One region of the Streptomyces sp. NBC_01474 genome, then DNA from elsewhere that is predicted to be linked to it. Evidence: riboswitches for the same ligand, from Rfam matches in the RefSeq annotation. Region 1 holds a riboswitch; each other region holds the start of a gene.

What was found. A riboswitch is a leader RNA that binds a small molecule or an ion and turns the genes downstream of it on or off. The one in region 1 is predicted to bind cobalamin.
Region 2: it holds a riboswitch for cobalamin, as region 1 does, so the genes downstream of both, OG758_RS07075 (ABC transporter substrate-binding protein) here and OG758_RS40345 (HoxN/HupN/NixA family nickel/cobalt transporter) in region 1, are expected to answer to the same signal.
Region 3: it holds a riboswitch for cobalamin, as region 1 does, so the genes downstream of both, OG758_RS35535 (cobalamin biosynthesis protein) here and OG758_RS40345 (HoxN/HupN/NixA family nickel/cobalt transporter) in region 1, are expected to answer to the same signal.

What each region holds. Positions count from the first base shown of each region.
Region 1 is NZ_CP109449.1:8,825,282-8,830,722, reverse strand. It holds gene rho (transcription termination factor Rho) at 1-338, shown strand, start outside; gene OG758_RS40360 (GNAT family N-acetyltransferase) at 399-884, shown strand; gene OG758_RS40355 (inorganic diphosphatase) at 933-1,472, shown strand; gene OG758_RS40350 (ArsR/SmtB family transcription factor) at 1,498-1,860, opposite strand; cobalamin riboswitch at 1,950-2,173, shown strand; gene OG758_RS40345 (HoxN/HupN/NixA family nickel/cobalt transporter) at 2,203-3,297, shown strand; gene OG758_RS40340 (YoaK family protein) at 3,340-4,053, shown strand; gene OG758_RS40335 (hypothetical protein) at 4,145-4,843, shown strand; gene OG758_RS40330 (sensor histidine kinase) at 5,376-5,441, shown strand, end outside.
Region 2 is NZ_CP109449.1:1,480,365-1,485,805, reverse strand. It holds gene metE (5-methyltetrahydropteroyltriglutamate--homocysteine S-methyltransferase) at 1-1,754, opposite strand, end outside; cobalamin riboswitch at 1,921-2,144, opposite strand; cobalamin riboswitch at 2,248-2,445, shown strand; gene OG758_RS07075 (ABC transporter substrate-binding protein) at 2,592-3,587, shown strand; gene OG758_RS07070 (FecCD family ABC transporter permease) at 3,584-4,678, shown strand; gene OG758_RS07065 (ABC transporter ATP-binding protein) at 4,690-5,441, shown strand, end outside.
Region 3 is NZ_CP109449.1:7,795,728-7,801,168, forward strand. It holds gene OG758_RS35530 (cobyric acid synthase) at 1-1,513, opposite strand, end outside; gene OG758_RS35535 (cobalamin biosynthesis protein) at 1,510-2,451, opposite strand; cobalamin riboswitch at 2,563-2,704, opposite strand; gene OG758_RS35540 (hypothetical protein) at 2,815-3,036, opposite strand; gene OG758_RS35545 (inorganic phosphate transporter) at 3,052-4,311, opposite strand; gene OG758_RS35550 (lysozyme) at 4,501-5,244, opposite strand.

The sequences.
Region 1 (5,441 bases):
CGCTCACCATCCTCGCCACCGCGCTCGTCGACACCGGCTCTCGCGCCGACGACTACTTCTTCGAGGAACTCAAGAGCACGGGCAACATGGAGATCCGCCTCGACCGCACCCTTGCCGAGCGCCGGATCCACCCCGCCGTCGACCTCACCCAGTCCGGCACGCGCCGCGAGGAACTCCTACTGCCGGAGGCCGAGTTGGCGGTCGTACGCGGTCTGCGGCGCGCACTTCAGTCGCGGGACGGGCACGCCGGGCTCGAGACGCTCGTCGAGCGGATCCGGCAGACGCCGGACAACGCGACGTTCCTGCGGCAGGTGCAGTCCACCGTTCCCACCGCGTGAGACGGCCGCCGTACAGGGTCCCGGGTCGATCGGCGCCGCAGGATGCGTAATACTCTCACTATGACTTCGAGCATTACAGCCTTGGGATCGGGAGGTGGCGGGGCGGTCCGGGTGCGCAGGGCGACCGCCCGCGACGCCAAGCGGCTGACCCGGCTCGTCCGTACGTCCCGCGCCTACGAGGCCCCGTACGCGTCGATGGTGGCCGGCTACCGGGTGGGCCCCGACTACATCGAGGCTCATCGTGTCTTCGTCGCAGTCGGCGCCGACGACCTGGTGCTCGGGTTCTACGCGCTCACGCTCGTACCGCCGGAGCTCGACCTGATGTTCGTCGCCGACGCGGCGCAGGGGCTCGGCATCGGGCGGCTGCTGGTCGCCCACATGAAGGACGAGGCGCGCGCCGCCGGTCTCACCTCGGTCCGCGTGGTCTCGCACCCGCCCGCCGAGGGCTTCTACCGCAGCACGGGAGCCGTCCGCACCGGCACGGCGGCCGCCGATCCGCCCGCCGTGATGTGGGACAGGCCCGAATTGGAGTTCCCGATCGGCTGACGCGCCGGTACTCCCGGGCGCACACTCGGGGTGGACGAGGAGGCCGGCTTGGACAACGAGGTCCGACACACCGACGCAGCCCACGGCACCGACGCGCTCCACGCGTTCGACGTCACCGTGGAGATCCCCCAAGGCTCCCGCAACAAGTACGAGATGGACCATTCCGTCGGCCGGATAAGGCTCGACCGGATGCTGTTCACCTCCACCCAGTACCCGGCGGACTACGGATACATCGTGGGCACCCTCGGGCGCGACGGCGATCCGCTCGACGCACTCGTCCTGGTGGGCGATCCGACGTTCCCCGGCTGCACCGTCGAATGCCGGGCGATCGGCATGTTCGTGATGCGGGACGAGAAGGGCATGGACGAGAAAGTCCTCTGCGTGCCCGCGCACGATCCGCGCCACACCTCCGTGCAGGACATCGAGGACATCCCCGAGTTCGACCGTCTGGAGATCACGCACTTCTTCGAGGTCTACAAGGACCTGGAGCCCGGCAAGTCGGTCGAGGGCTCGCACTGGGAGGGCCGCGACCTCACGTACGCGGAGATCGCCGCCGCGCGCCGCCGGGCCGCCGCCCGACGGGACTGAAACCGGCCATGACGGCGCGCACGTGTCAGTGCGCGCCGTCCGTCGCGCACTGCTCGAGCAGATCCGCGGTCGCCGCGTCGACGACGCGGTAGCGCACGATCCTGCCCTCCTTCTCCCCCTCGACCACGCCGGCCGCGCGCAGCAGCCGCAGCGCCTGCGAGACCGCCGGGTCATTCATGCCCGTGGCCACGGCGAGATCCGACACGGCCAGCGGCCCCGCCCGGTACAGCGCGAGCAGCAGCGCGAGGCGCCGGGGATCGGCGAGCAGGGAGAACCGGTCGGCCCAGGCACGGACATGCCCTGGCTCACCGATGGCGGCGATGGCCTCGCAGACCCGGTGGCCGTCGATCGTGCGGCGGTCGGCGCGCTCGGCAGGGACGAGATGCATGACGCCATCCTCGCAGCCGCCGATGTGATCTTGAATACCCGCGCACACCTATGCAGCTGTGCAGCCTTGCAGGCGTCGCCGACCGGCCTCTACTGTGGGCGGGCCGTGGCGCTCGGGAATTCGGTGACGGTCCCTCAAAGGACCCAGACCGAAGCGGCCCTCGCCACTGTGATCGGGCCCCGGGTCCCTCGGCAACGAGACGACTCGGGACGCCTCGCCCCACCACGCCACTGGCTGCCGCGCGCAGCTGGGAAGGCAGGGGCGGACGCGGACACCCGTCAGCCAGGAGACCGGCCACGGCATCTCACGAAGTGATTCCACGAGGTGTTGGAGCGTGACCGCATGACCCTGCCCGTAAAGCCCCCGGAGACCGGACGCGACGCGTTCCACTGGCGGCGCGAGGACACCGTCCGCACCGCCGGGCTCCTGGCGGTGATAGCCGCACTCCATGTCGTCGCGTTCGGCGTGCTGTTCCTGCTCGTCGTGCCGGAGCACTACGAGGTGGGGTCGAAGGCCTTCGGCATCGGCCTCGGCGTCACCGCGTACACCCTGGGCATGCGGCACGCGTTCGACGCGGACCACATCGCCGCGATCGACAACACGACCCGGAAGCTGATGGCCGACGGCAAGCGCCCGGTGTCGGTGGGGTTCTGGTTCGCGCTCGGCCACTCCAGCGTGGTGGTCGTGCTCGCCGCGCTGATCGCCGGGGGCACCCAGCTCGCCGGGCGGATCATGAACGAGGGCTCCGCCACCCATCAGACGCTCGGCGTCATGGGCACCACCATCTCCGGGTCCTTCCTCTACCTCATCGCGGCGCTCAACCTCGTCGCCCTGGTGGGGATCCTGCGGGTGTTCCGGGCGATGCGCGCGGGCTCGTACGACGAGGCGGAGCTCGAACAGCACCTGGATTCACGGGGGTTCATGAACCGGATCCTCGGCCGGTTCACCAAGTCCATCACCCGGCCTGGCCAGATGTACCCGCTCGGCTTCCTCTTCGGCCTCGGCTTCGACACGGCGACCGAGGTCACGCTGATGGTGATGGCGGGCAGCGGCGCGGCGGCCGGACTGCCCTGGTACGCGATCCTGTGCCTGCCGCTGCTGTTCGCCGCCGGAATGAGTCTGTTCGACACCCTGGACGGGACGTTCATGAACTTCGCGTACCAGTGGGCGTTCTCGAACCCCGTGCGCAAGGTGTTCTACAACCTGGCCATCACCGGCCTCTCGATCGCCGTCGCGTTCCTGATCGGCACCATCGAGCTCGTGGGGGTCCTGCACGACAAGCTCGACCTGCGGGACTCGGTGACCGGCTGGATAGCCGGGCTCGACCTGGACAACGTCGGGTTCATCATCGTGGGTCTGTTCGTCGTCGTCTGGGCGGTGGCCATCGGGTACTGGCGGCTCGCGAAGGTCGAGGAGCGGTGGGCCGTGCGGACCTGATCCGGCGGGCCGCCGGGACCGGGACTCCGTATGGTCGTGCGGGTGAGTGAAGCCAGCGTTCCACCGGCGGAGCCCGCGCCCGTACCACGCAGGTCCGCCCTCCCCGCGGCCCTCACGGTCCTCACGGTCGTGAGCGGCTTCGTCGACGCGGTCAGCTATCTGGGCCTCGGCCGCGTCTTCGCGGCGAACATGACCGGCAACGTCATCATCATCGGCTTCGCCGCGGCGGGCGCTCCCGGGTTCTCCGTCCTCGGGTCGGTCACCTCCCTCGGCGCGTTCCTCGCGGGGGCCGTGTGCGCCGGGCGGCTGACCGGAGTGTTCGCCGGGCGGGCGCGGGCGACCTGGGTGCGGTCGGTGTTCGTCACCGAGGCGGTCCTGCTCGCCGTGGCGACGGCCGTCGCGTTCGCGTGGCCGGGCGGGGCGACGTACACGCTCATCGCCGTCCTCGCATGGGCGATGGGGCTACGCAACGCGACCGTCCGCAAACTCGGGGTCCCGGACATGACCACGACGGTCCTCACGATGACGCTGACCGGGTTCGCCTCGGAGTCCTCGCTCGCGGGCGGCACCGCTCCGCGGACGGGGCGGCGGATCGCCTCCGTGGTGGCGATGCTCGCGGGCGCCACGCTCGGCGCTCTGCTCGTGCTGCACCACGGTCTCGGCTGGCCGCTCCTCGTCGGCACCCTGCTCGTGGCGGCCGCCGCGGCCGGATATCGCGAGCCGGCCTCCGACGCGGACGACATCCGATCGGCCTAACCCTGCGGGCGCCGTCCGCCCGGGCTCACTAGCGTCCTGACCAGGACCGCAGCTCCCTCTGCCGCTGCGGCACAGGGACCGGAGACGCCTCATGTTCTGCCCGATAGCCACCGTCATCACGACGACCGCCTGCCTCACCGCGCTCGCGCCCGGGACCGCAGCCGCACAGCACCCCGTCGCAGCGCCCGCCTCGCTGACCGCACCCGACGCGGTGGGCCGGGTCGGCTCGGTGGGCCGGACGGACCCCTTGAGCCCCTCCGACGACGGGCCTCTCGACCGGGGCTCGGACGACGGGACCCGTGACCGGGGCTCGGCGGACGGAACCCGTGACCGGGGCTCGGCGAACGGCGACTCCTACGCGGAGGCACGCCTGTCGCCGTCCACGACGGTGGGGGCCTCGTCCACCGCCGAGATCACGGTCTACTGCGCCGGCGGCGGGCGCGGCTCCATCACGGCCCGCTCCCAGGCCTTCGCCGCCGGCTCCGTCACGCTCCCCATGTTCGGCGGCGGAATCGGGCAGGACGGGCGCACCCAGTACCGGGGGACGGCACGCCTGGCCGGTGCGGTCGGGAGCAGCTCGCAGGTGTCCGTGGAGGGAGCGTGCCCTGACGGCAGGCCGTGGAGCACCCCGATGAACGTGACACGCGACAACTATCTCGGCGCACGCGCCGGAGTCGGCAGCACCGCGGGCGGCGGCCTGGACCTGGGCCGGATCGGCTTCGGCGCGGCCCTCGCGGGCGGGGCCGCCTGCGTGCTGTGGCGCAGGACGCGCGCCCCGCACGAGGACTGACCGGTCCATCCGCCAACCGTCACACACGAGGCAAGTGCGCCGTACGTCCGTTCCGCCCCTGACCTACCGCGCTTTGCCGACAATCGCCTCCATTGCGGCCGGCCGAACGGCACCCCCGAGGCTCCACATCCATGACGCAGCACTGCGCATCCGGCCGGGGTTGGCTGAAAACAGCCCCCCGGCAGTAACGCGCGAGCCGCTCAGGGCAGCCGTTCCCCGGTCAACTCGCCGGTGAACCCGTCCCGGCCCGAGCGCACTCACGCACAACACCCGTACACCTGTCCCCATTTGGCACACCCCTGGCGGCGAAGGCTGTTACCACGGCCCCCCGACAGGCTGGCGACTTCGCGACGAACTTCGCCGCCGGGCGCTCTGCGCCCATTGTCCCGGTTCTCTCACCGCGCGCGGTGGCTAGCATGAGCGCCACATACGTGCCGGAAGATCACCATCCCGTTGGTGGGACCGGCCGTGCGGCCGACCCGAGCCGATCGGCCACGACCTTCCCGCACGCAAGCACCGATGGGACCGCGGAATGCCAGTGCCTGCCCGCCCGAGGCCGCGCCGAACACCCACGTCGCGGCGCTCCACGCTCGCCGTC
Region 2 (5,441 bases), 7.3 Mb from region 1:
AGCGGCTGGTCGTCACGGACGAAGGACCACGCGAGCATGGTGACGGGGCCGGTGAGCATGCCCTTGACCGGGCGGCCCGTGAGCGACTGGGCGTACGTCGTCCAGCGCACCGTCATCGGCTCGGGGCGCGAGATGTCACCGGCGAGGATCGGCGGACGGACATAACGGGTTCCATAGGACTGCACCCAGCCGTGTTGGGTGGCCAGATAGCCGGTGAGCTGCTCGGCGAAGTACTGCACCATGTCGTTGCGTTCGGGCTCGCCGTGCACCAGGACGTCGAGGCCGGCCTTCTCCTGGAAAGCGATCACCTCCTGGATCTCGGCCCTGACGCGCTCCTCGTACGCGGCCGCGTCGATCCGTCCGGCCCGCAGTCCCGCCCGTGCGGTGCGCAGCTCCGCCGTCTGCGGGAACGAACCGATGGTCGTCGTCGGCAGGAGGGGGAGGCCGAGGCTGCCCCGCTGTGCCGCCGCGCGTTCCGCGTACGGCTGCGCGCGGCGGGCGTCCGCCGCCGTGACCGACGCGGTGCGGGCGCGTACGGCCGGGTCGCGGGTGAGGGCGGACGTGGTCCGGGAGGCCAGGTCCGCGCGGTTGGCGGCGAGTTGGGCCGAGATCGTGTCGGTGCCCTGCGTCAGACCGCGTGCGAGGGTGGCGATCTCGGCGGTCTTCTGGCGGGCGAAGGCGAGCCAGCGCAGGATCTGAGGCTCGATGTCACGCTCGAGAGCCGTGTCGACGGGCACGTGCAGCAGCGAGCAGGAGGCCGCCACGTCGACCCGGTCGGCGAGGCCGAGCAGGGTGCCGAGCGTGGCCAGCGACTTCTCCAGGTCGTCGACCCAGATGTTGCGGCCGTTGACGACCCCCGCGACCAGGCGCTTGCCGGGCAGCCCGCCGACGGCGGCAAGGGCGTCCAGGTTGGCGGCGGCCCTCTCGGTGAAGTCGAGCGCGAGCCCCTCCACCGGCGCCCCGGCCAGGACGGGCAGGGCCTCGCCGAGCCGGTCGAAGTACGAGGCCACCAGCATCTTGGGCCGGTCGGTGAGGGCGCCGAGGTCGCGGTAGGCGCGCCCGGCGGCGTTCAGTTCGGCCGGCGTGCGGTCCTGGACGAGGGCGGGTTCGTCCAGCTGCACCCACTCCGCGCCCGCCTCGCGCAGATCGGCGAGGACTTCGGCGTAGACCGGCAGCAGACGGTCGAGCAGGGTCAGCGGCTCGAAGTCGGCGGCCACCCCGGGCGCGGGCTTGGCCAGCAGCAGATAGGTGACCGGGCCGACGAGCACGGGCCGGGCCTGCAGACCCAGGGCGAGGGCCTCCTTGAGCTCGGCGACCTGCTTGGTGGAGTCGGCCGTGAACACCGTCCCGGGGCCCAACTCCGGCACCAGGTAGTGATAGTTGGTGTCGAACCACTTCGTCATCTCCAGCGGTGCCACGTCCTGCGTGCCGCGCGCCATGGCGAAGTAGCCGTCCAGCGCGTCGGCCTCGACGGCGGAGCGGTGCCGCTCGGGGATCGCGCCGACCATGACGGTGGCGTCCAGGACGTGGTCGTAGAACGAGAAGTCACCGGTGGGGACTTCGCCGATGCCCGCGTCGGCCAGTTCGTGCCAGTTCGCGCGGCGCAGGCCGGCGGCGGTCGAGCGGAGGGTGTCGGCGCCGACACGGCCCTTCCAGTAGCCCTCGATCGCCTTCTTGAGTTCGCGGGCGGGGCCCTGGCGCGGGTAGCCGTGCACGGTGGCCCGTGCTGCCGCGGCTGAGGACTTGGTGGTCACGGAGATCTCCTTCGCGAGATGAATCCCTGAGATCCCGGAGACGGGGCGAGAGCGCGAAGGGTGACACGGACCGGACGGTGCGGGCGCGTACGGCAGGGCACGCGCGCCCGTTCGGTGTGTACGCCGACCCGCCCTCGAGGTCACCGGGATATCCGCGCACGAATGGTTCACGCACGGGCAACGGGCAGGTCTTCGGACTCGCGGGCACGTCCACCCGATGTCGGGCGGACACCTACTGGCCGTCGCTTCCCAGCCCGATCCATCGGGCCAGTGCGTGTGACGGCGGTCGTTCCAGCTCACCGCTGCGGGGCAGTCCCGGATTCCCACCGGGTTCCCTCTTACGACGCTCCCGTCTGGCGGACGGGGCGAACCAGCTGCACCGGTCACCCTACGCACGCGGGACGGTCCGGCGCGAGCCCGCCCCGCACCGCGGACACCGGGCGAGAAGGGGCCGCCGTCTGGATTCGGGTGCCGTGGTAGCTTTCCAAGGCCAGTCGAACTCATGCCCGTCTGCCCCGCATTGCGCGGACTTGGACAGGTATGTGTCAGGGAATCCGGTGCGAATCCGGAGCTGACGCGCAGCGGTGAGGGTGACGGGCGGAGCATCGGCCACTGGACCGCACGCGGCCCGGGAAGGCGCCCCGTCCGCGTGATCCCGAGTCCGAAGACCTGCTGGCAGCCTTCGCGGGCTCCGGTCGGGGCGGCGGGGGAGACCGTGCGACCGGGCTCCGCGCTTGAGCCCTCGACATCGAGGAAGTCCCTGTGCCCTTCGCGCACCCCGTCACACGCCGTGGCTCCGCCCGCCTCATACCCCGTGCCGCGCTCACTCTCGCCGGGATGCTCGTCCTGGCCGCCTGCGGCGGGAGCGGCGAATCCGCCCGCACGCCCGCGGCTCAGGAGAGCACCGCCGGCCATCCCGTCGTACTCGACAACTGCGGTACGCGGGTCGAGGTGAAAGCGGCGCCCGAGCGTGCCGTCTCTCTCGACCAGGGCTCGACCGAGATCATGCTCGCGCTCGGCCTCGGCGACCGCATGGCCGGCACGGGGACCTGGACGGACCCCGTGATGAAGGGACTGGAGAAGGAGAACGCGAAGGTCGAGCGGCTCGCCGACCGTTATCCGTCCTTCGAGAAGGTCCTGGACACCGAACCCGACTTCGTCGCCGCCTCGTTCGGCGCCACGCTGAGCAAGGGCGGAGTGGCGCCACGCGACCAGTTCGCGAAGCTGGGCGTACCGGCGTACCTCTCGCCCTCCGACTGTGTCGGCAAGGACAACAGCGGCGGCGGTGACGGCGCCCGCACCAAGACCCTCGGCATGCAGACCGTCTACGGCGAAATCCGCGACCTCGCCGCCGTCTTCGACGTACGCGAACGGGGCGAGCGGCTCGTCTCCGCACTCAAGGCCCGCGTGAAGAAGGCGACCAGCGGCATCGACGCCTCCCGGACGACCCTCCTGTACTGGTTCGCCAACTCCGACTCCCCCTACATGGCGGGCTGTTGCGGAGCGCCCGGCGTCATCACCCGTGAGGTGGGGGCGAAGAACGTCTTCGACGACACCCGCGACGAATGGCCCCAGATCAGCTGGGAAACGGTCGCCGACCGGGACCCGGATGTCCTCGTCATCGGCGATCTCACGCGCCGCTCGCAGACCGCCGAATCCGCCGCGAAGAAGATCGAGTTCCTCGAGTCCAACGCCGTGACCAAGAACATGACAGCCGTGAAGAAGAAGCGGTACGTGCTGCTCAGCGGGCAGGCCATGAACCCGACGATCCGAACGGTGGAGGGTGTGGAGCAAGTCGCCGCGAAACTGCGGGCGTTCGGCCTCGCCGGATGAGCGTGGAAGCGCCGGCCCCACCCCCCGGGGCGCCCCCTGAGGCGGTGCCGTCATCCGCCACCGGGAAGCGGCTTCATGCGGTGCGTGGCGTGCTCGCCTGGCCATCCGGTTTCGCGGTGCTCATCGTGTCCGTCGCCCTGGCCATCACCATCGGCCCGGCCGACATCGGGATGACCGATGTCTGGTCGGCCGTGGCCGCCCACCTCGGCCTGGGCGAACCGCAGTTGACCCCCATCCGCGACGGCATCGTGTGGAACCTGCGGCTGCCGCGCACGCTGCTGGCCGCCGTGTGCGGCGCGGGGCTCGCGGTGTGCGGCGCCGTGATGCAGTCGCTGCTGCGCAATCCGCTCGCCGACCCCTTCGTCCTGGGCGTCTCCTCCGGCGCCTCGACCGGCGCGGTCCTGGTCGTCGTACTCGGCGTCGGCGGCGGCGCCCTGTCGGTCTCGGGCGGCGCCTTCCTCGGCGCGGTCGTCTCCTTCGCGCTGGTACTGGTGCTCAGCCAGGCTCTCGGCGGCTCCACCGACCGTGTGGTGCTGTCCGGGGTGGCCGCCATGCAACTGTTCTCCGCGCTCACCTCCGTCGTCGTACTGACCGCGGCGGATGCCGAGACGACGCGCGGCGTCCTGTTCTGGCTGCTCGGCTCGCTCGGCGGGGCGGGCTGGACCGACGTCCGGATGTGCCTGACGCTGCTCGTGGCGGCGCTCGTGATCTGCGTCGCACACGCTCGTACGCTCGACGCCTTCGCGTTCGGGCAGGACGCCGCCGCGTCGCTCGGCGTGAACGTGGCCCGCACCCGCCTGGTCCTGCTGTGCACGACCGCCCTGCTCACGGCGGCGCTGGTCAGCTCGGCCGGCGCGATCGGCTTCGTCGGCCTGGTGCTGCCGCATGCGGCGCGGGCCCTGGCGGGTCCGGGGCACGCCCGGCTGCTGCCGGTGACGGCGCTGGCAGGCGCGGTCTTCCTCGTGTGGGTGGACACGCTCGCCCGCACCGTCCTCGACCCGCAGGAGGTACCGGTCGGCGTGGTGACCTCGCTGATCGGCGTACCGGCCTTCGTCCTCGTCCTGTACCGCACCCGGAGTCTGCGCCGATGACCGTTCCGACCATGCGCACGACCACGGCCGACGGGCTGCGGGCCGACCGGGTCCGCCGTGAAACCGGCGGACACCTCATCCTGGACGGCGTGAGCGTGCACCCGGCGCCCGGAGGTATCACGGGCCTCATCGGACCCAACGGCTCGGGCAAGACCACGCTCCTGCGCCTGCTCGCGGGCCTCATCACCCCCCAGGCCGGAGCGGTGACCCTGGACGGCTCACCGCTGAGCACCGTCGGCCGCAGGGACTTCGCGCGACGCGTCGCCGTGGTCGAGCAACAGGCCGACACTCAGGTCGAGTTGACGGTCGAGGACGTCGTACGTCTGGGCCGTGTCCCGCACCGCAGGGCATGGATGCCACCGTCGGCGCAGGACGAGGAGGCCGTACGTTCCGCGCTCGCCCGCACCGATCTCACCGACCGGGCGCACCGGCACTGGCACACCCTCTCCGGCGGCGAGCGCCAGCGCGTCCAGATCGCCCGTGCCCTCGCGCAGCGGCCACGCGAACTCCTCCTGGACGAACCGACCAACCACCTCGACATCCAGCACCAGTTGGACCTCCTCGACCTGCTCACACAACTCCGGCTCACCAGCGTCATCGCCCTGCACGACCTCAACCTGGCCGCTATGTACTGCGACCAGCTCGTCGTGCTCCGTCAGGGGTGTGTGATCGCGGCCGGCACCCCCTGTGACGTACTCACCGAAGAGCTCATAGCGCGGGTCTACGGAGTGCGCGCGACCGTTTTCCCGGCCGCCGAGCCGGG
Region 3 (5,441 bases), 1.0 Mb from region 1:
GCCACAGCGCGTCCGTGTCCGCGTGTTCTTCGATCAGATCGCCGAGCCGGTCGAGCTGCTCCTCGCGCAGCGCGCCGAACGACGTGTCGGGCGACGGCACGAATCGGCGGCCCGCGGCGGCCGCGACCTCGCGCAGGAACGCCCGGCGGAAGCCGTCCGCCTCCAGCGAGCCGTGCCAGTGCGTGCCCCAGACGGAGCCGACGCGGCACCCGTCCAAGAAGGCTTCTCCACCGGCGATTTCGGCGACCCCGTGATGGATCTCGTAGCCCTCGACGAGCTCGCCGAGGGCCTCGCCGACGGGCCGGGCGAGGGTCTTCTCGCGCTCGAACCGCACCCGTACGGGCAGCAGTCCGAGCCCGTCGACGGCGCCCGCGCGTGACTCGACGTCGTCCTCGATGCGCTCGCCGAGCACCTGGAAACCACCGCAGATCCCGAGGACCGGGCGCCCCTCGGCGGCCCGGCGCGCGAGGGCGTCGGCGAGGCCGCGCTCGCGCAGCCACTGAAGTGCCTTGACGGTGCCGCGCGTTCCCGGCACGACGACCAGGTCCGCGTCGACGAGCTCCTCGGCCCGGTCGACGAACCGCACGACGACGCCCGGCTCCGCGGCCAGCGCGTCCACGTCGGTGAAGTTCGACATCAGCGGCACGGCGCACACGGCGACGCGCAGCACGTCCTCGCCGACGGGGGCCGTCGTCTGTGACTCGCGCACGGAGCCGCGCAGCGACACGCGCAGCCCGTCCTCCTCATCGATGCCGAGGCCGTGCTGGAAGGGGAGCACTCCGTACGTGGCGCGCCCGGTCAGGTCCTTGAGCATGTCGAGGCCGGGTTCGAGCAGGGAGACGTCCCCGCGGAACTTGTTCACCAGATAGCCGGCCAGCAGCTCCTGGTCCTCGGGCGCGAGCAGCGCGGTCGTGCCGAAGAACGACGCGAAGACACCGCCGCGGTCGATGTCGCCGACCACGAGCACGGGCAGCCGTGCGGCCCGCGCGATCCCCATGTTGACGATGTCGGTGCGGCGCAGGTTGATCTCGGCGGGAGAGCCCGCCCCTTCACAGATCACGGCGTCATAGCTGCCCCGGAGTTCCTCCAGGCATCCCACGACGGTGTCGAGGAGTGCGGCCTGGCGCCCTCCGTGCAGCGCCTTCCCGGGGGACACGGCACCTGACAGCGGCTTCACCGCGGGCCCGGACTCCCCGAAGAACCCGCGAGCGCTCAACTCGCCGACCGGCTTGCCCATGAGCACCACCTGGCTGCTCCGGTCGCTGCCCGGCTTCAGCAGTACGGGGTTCATCAGGGCGCTCGGCTCGACGCGGGCGGCCTGCGCCTGCATGGCCTGCGCACGGCCGATCTCGGCGCCCTCGCGCGTCACGAAGGAGTTGAGGGACATGTTCTGTCCCTTGAACGGCGCGACCTTCACCCCCTGCCGCACCAGCCACCGGCAGATGCCCGCGGTGACGACGCTCTTCCCGGCATCGGACGTGGTTCCTGCCACCAGCAGTCCGCCACCACTCACGACTTCCCCCTCCGCAAAAGTGCCCGCCCGGCGACACACACGCCGAGGGCCAGCCAGGTCACGCGCCGCGAAAGCCGCGCCGCCCGCTCGACGTCGGCGGTCTCCACGGACCGGCCCGACGCGTTCAGTACGGGCCGGTGCTCGACCCGCCCGCCGTACGACAACGTGCCCCCGAGCCGCACCCCGAGCGCCCCCGCGAACGAGGACTCGACGACACCGGCGTTGGGGCTCGGGTGCAGCCGCGCGTCCTCGCGCCACGCGGTGAGCGCGCCGCGCGGACGGCCGCCCGCGACCGCGGCGAGCACCCCGGTCAGCCGCGCCCCCGGCCAGCCGGCCACGTCGTCGAGGCGCGCGGAGGCCCAGCCGTAACGGCGGTACCTGGCCGACTTGTGCCCGACCATGGCGTCCAGCGTGTTCACGGCGCGGAAGGCGACGAGCCCGGGGACCCCGGCGACGGCGCCCCACACGAGCGCGCCCACGACGGCGTCGGAGGTGTTCTCGGCGACGGACTCGACGACGGCCCGCGCGATCCCGTCCGCGTCCAGGGCCTGCGGGTCGCGCCCGCACAGATGCGGCAGCCGCTCGCGCGCCGCGTCCACGTCACCGGCGGCCAGCGCGCCCCCGATGGCGCGCGCCTCGCGCCCCAGCGACGTACCGCCGACGACGGCCCAGGTGGCGGCGGCGGTCAGTGCGACGGAGGCGGCGGGGGAGCGGCGCACGGCGCGCGCGGCGAGGCCACCGGCGACGGCGGCGCCCCCGGCGCACACGGCGGTGTGCAGTGCGCCCCACCCTCGGTGGTCACTCCACAGCACTCGCTCGACGGCGCCCGCGGCCCGCCCGAACGCGGCGACCGGATGCCCGCGGCGCGGATCGCCGAACAGGAGGTCACCGAGGAGTCCGGCGGCGCTGCCGTACGCGAAGACGCGCTCGGCTCGCACGGTCAGCCCGCCGCTACGGCGAACGGAACCCTTGTACTCGTTCTCGGCGGGAGGACCCGCAACTGGCAGCCGCGCATGGCGATATGTCCTCACTCAGGGTGTCCACGCCCTGGTTGGAAGAGACCGGCGGCGAGAGTTCCTGGCTCGCGGGGATCACTCCCCGGTGACAGTGGCGGGACCGCGCCGGATTCACACCGGCTTCCTCTCCTGCTGCCGTAGATGGCCCCGGAAGTCCACCACGCTCCGCGAACGCCCGTCAACTTGCCGTTGACCTGCGAAGGGAGAGTGTGCTGAGGCACACACGAAGCGGGGTGCGGGACGCCTTCGCGTCCCGCACCCCGCACTCCTGCCGGTTACCTCCGGTCAGGCGACGATCAGGAAGATCCCGTACCCGACGGCCGCCGCGCACAGGGCGAAGCAGGCGTACGCGCCGGAGACGGCCAGCGCCGTCGAGTTGCCCTGGGCCGCCGCCGACTCCCGCTTGGTGAGGCCGACGATGCCGAGGGTGAACAGGCCCACGAGGGCCACCGTGATCACGAGGCTGACTCCGAACACGGAGCCGAGTGCTGCCCAGTCGATGTGCATAGCGCTGCTGCTTCCTTAGACCGTGGCCGGTCGCGCGGGCTCCGCCGAGGGCGGGGCGGGCGAGGCGGGGATGGTGGTCTTCACGTCGGTGTCCAGGTCGGCGACCGTGCCGGTGGGCGGCGGGGTGACGGCCGCGATCGCGGTGGTCACGACGCCGGCGGGCTCGTCGGTGACGTCGTCGTCCGTGACGTTCGTGTGGTCGATCGAGTTGCGCCGGGACAGCGCCCAGATGGTGCCCGCGCCGGCGATCAGGAGCAGCGCGGTGACGGCGACGCCCCACGAGCCCTGCTTGGTGAGGAACTCGGCGCCCGCACCGACCAGACCGGCGGCCGGCAGGGTCAGGCCCCAGGCGATGAACATGCGGGTCGCGGTCGACCAGCGGACGACGCCGCCCTTGCGGCCGAGGCCCGAGCCCATCACGGCGCCGGAGCAGACCTGCGTCGTGGAGAGCGAGAAGCCGATGTGCGAGGAGGCGAGGATCGCGGTCGCGGCGCTGGTCTGGGCGGCGAAGCCCTGCTGCGGCGCGAGGTCCGTGAGGCCCTTGCCCATGGTGCGGATGATGCGCCAGCCGCCGAGGTAGGTGCCGAGCGCGATGGCCGTACCGGCCGAGACGATGACCCACATCGGAGGGTTCGCGCCGGGGTTCAGGACGCCGCCCGTGATCAGGGCGAGCGTGATGATGCCCATCGTCTTCTGGGCGTCGTTCGTCCCGTGCGCCAGCGAGACCAGGCCCGCGGAGGCGATCTGCCCGGCGCGGTAGCCCTTGGCGGTCGCCTTCTGGTCGGTCTTGCTGCCTATCCGGTACGTGAGCCGGGTGGCCAGCATGGCGGCGATGCCCGCCACGAGCGGCGCGGCGACGGCCGGGAGAAGGATCTTGGTGACGACGGTGCCGCCGTCGATCGACGACCAGCCCATCGACATCACGGCGGCGCCGATGAGGCCGCCGAAGAGAGCGTGGGAGGAGCTGGAGGGGAGCCCCACCAGCCAGGTCAGGAGATTCCACAGGATGGCGCCCACCAGCGCCGCGAAGATGACCTCGGTCTTGAGTCCGTCCTCGTTGATGATGCCGCCGGAGATCGTCTTGGCGACCTCCACGGAGAGGAAGGCTCCGACGAGGTTCAGCACGGCGGACATGGCCACCGCCGTCTTGGGCTTGAGAGCGCCGGTCGAGATGGTGGTGGCCATCGCGTTGGCTGTGTCGTGGAAACCGTTCGTGAAATCGAACACGAGAGCGGTAACGATCACGATCCCGAGGAGAAGCGTGATGTGTTCCATTTACCCAGGCTTCTGTTGGACGTCAGTGGCTCGGCGACCGTAGGCAATCTGAGTGAACGGAAGATGAACTGGGGCGGGCGGTGCGGTGACCCGAAGCGGAGTGCCGCCACTCCGTTGAGAACGGGGCGGCGGCACGGGGTCGTCCGTGAAGCGGAACGGTGGCCGAATCAAGCGGAAGTGAGCCCTCCGCTAGCCGCGGGCGAACCTCCGCAGCTGGGCCTGCGAACCGTTGAAGAGATTCTGGTCACCCGGCAGTCCGCCGCTGTTGTCGTACTGCCAGAACGTCCAGTACGGCCAGCCCGAGGGCAGCGCCCCGGCGGACTCGTCGTAGTGGGCCAGCCATAGCGCGTGGTTGCCCGCGAAGGCCGTGCTGTTGCCCGTGCAGTTCTTCCGCCAGCGGTAGTTGGTGTAGATCACCGGCCGGCGGCCCGTCCTGCGGCGGACCTCGTCGCTGAACGACCTGATCCAGGAGATCATCTTCGCCTTGCTCAGGCCGTAGCACTTCTTCGAGCTGTACGGGTTGTACTCGATGTCGAGCGCCGGCGGCAGTGTCCAGCCGTCCGCCCGCCACGCACCCCCGTTGCGCACGAAGTACGAGGCCTGCGTCCGGCCGGACGACTTGTTCGGGAGCGCGAAGTGGTACGCGCCTCGGATGATGCCCGCGCCCCGTGCTCCGTCGTACTGCTGGTCGAAGTAGGGATTGCGGTAGGTGGTGGACTCGGTCGCCTTGACGTAGACGAACCGTGAGCCCTTGCTCTTGGCCTTCCGCCAGTTGACGTTCTTCTGGTGCGACGAGACGTCGTGCCCCTTGGTCTCGCCCGCCGCGGACGCCGGGGTCTCGGCGAGAGCGGTCCCCCCGAACGTCAGGGCGGCCAGTGATGTCGCGGTCGCGATGTGCGCACAGCGACGGGACGGTTTGTGACCACGAGCCATATTTTCCCCCGAAATGGCGACGTGCATGACAAATCCCACCGGAGGCTACCGGAAGATCCCTCTATGCCCGTCGATCTCCAGCCAATCGTTTCCAGGCGGGCATTCATGCCCATTCGTGCGCTTCCGGACTCCTGGGCTCCGTACCAAAGTGCCCCGGCCTCACGATCCGCGCGGGCCCGCCGCGCGGCTGGCAGGAT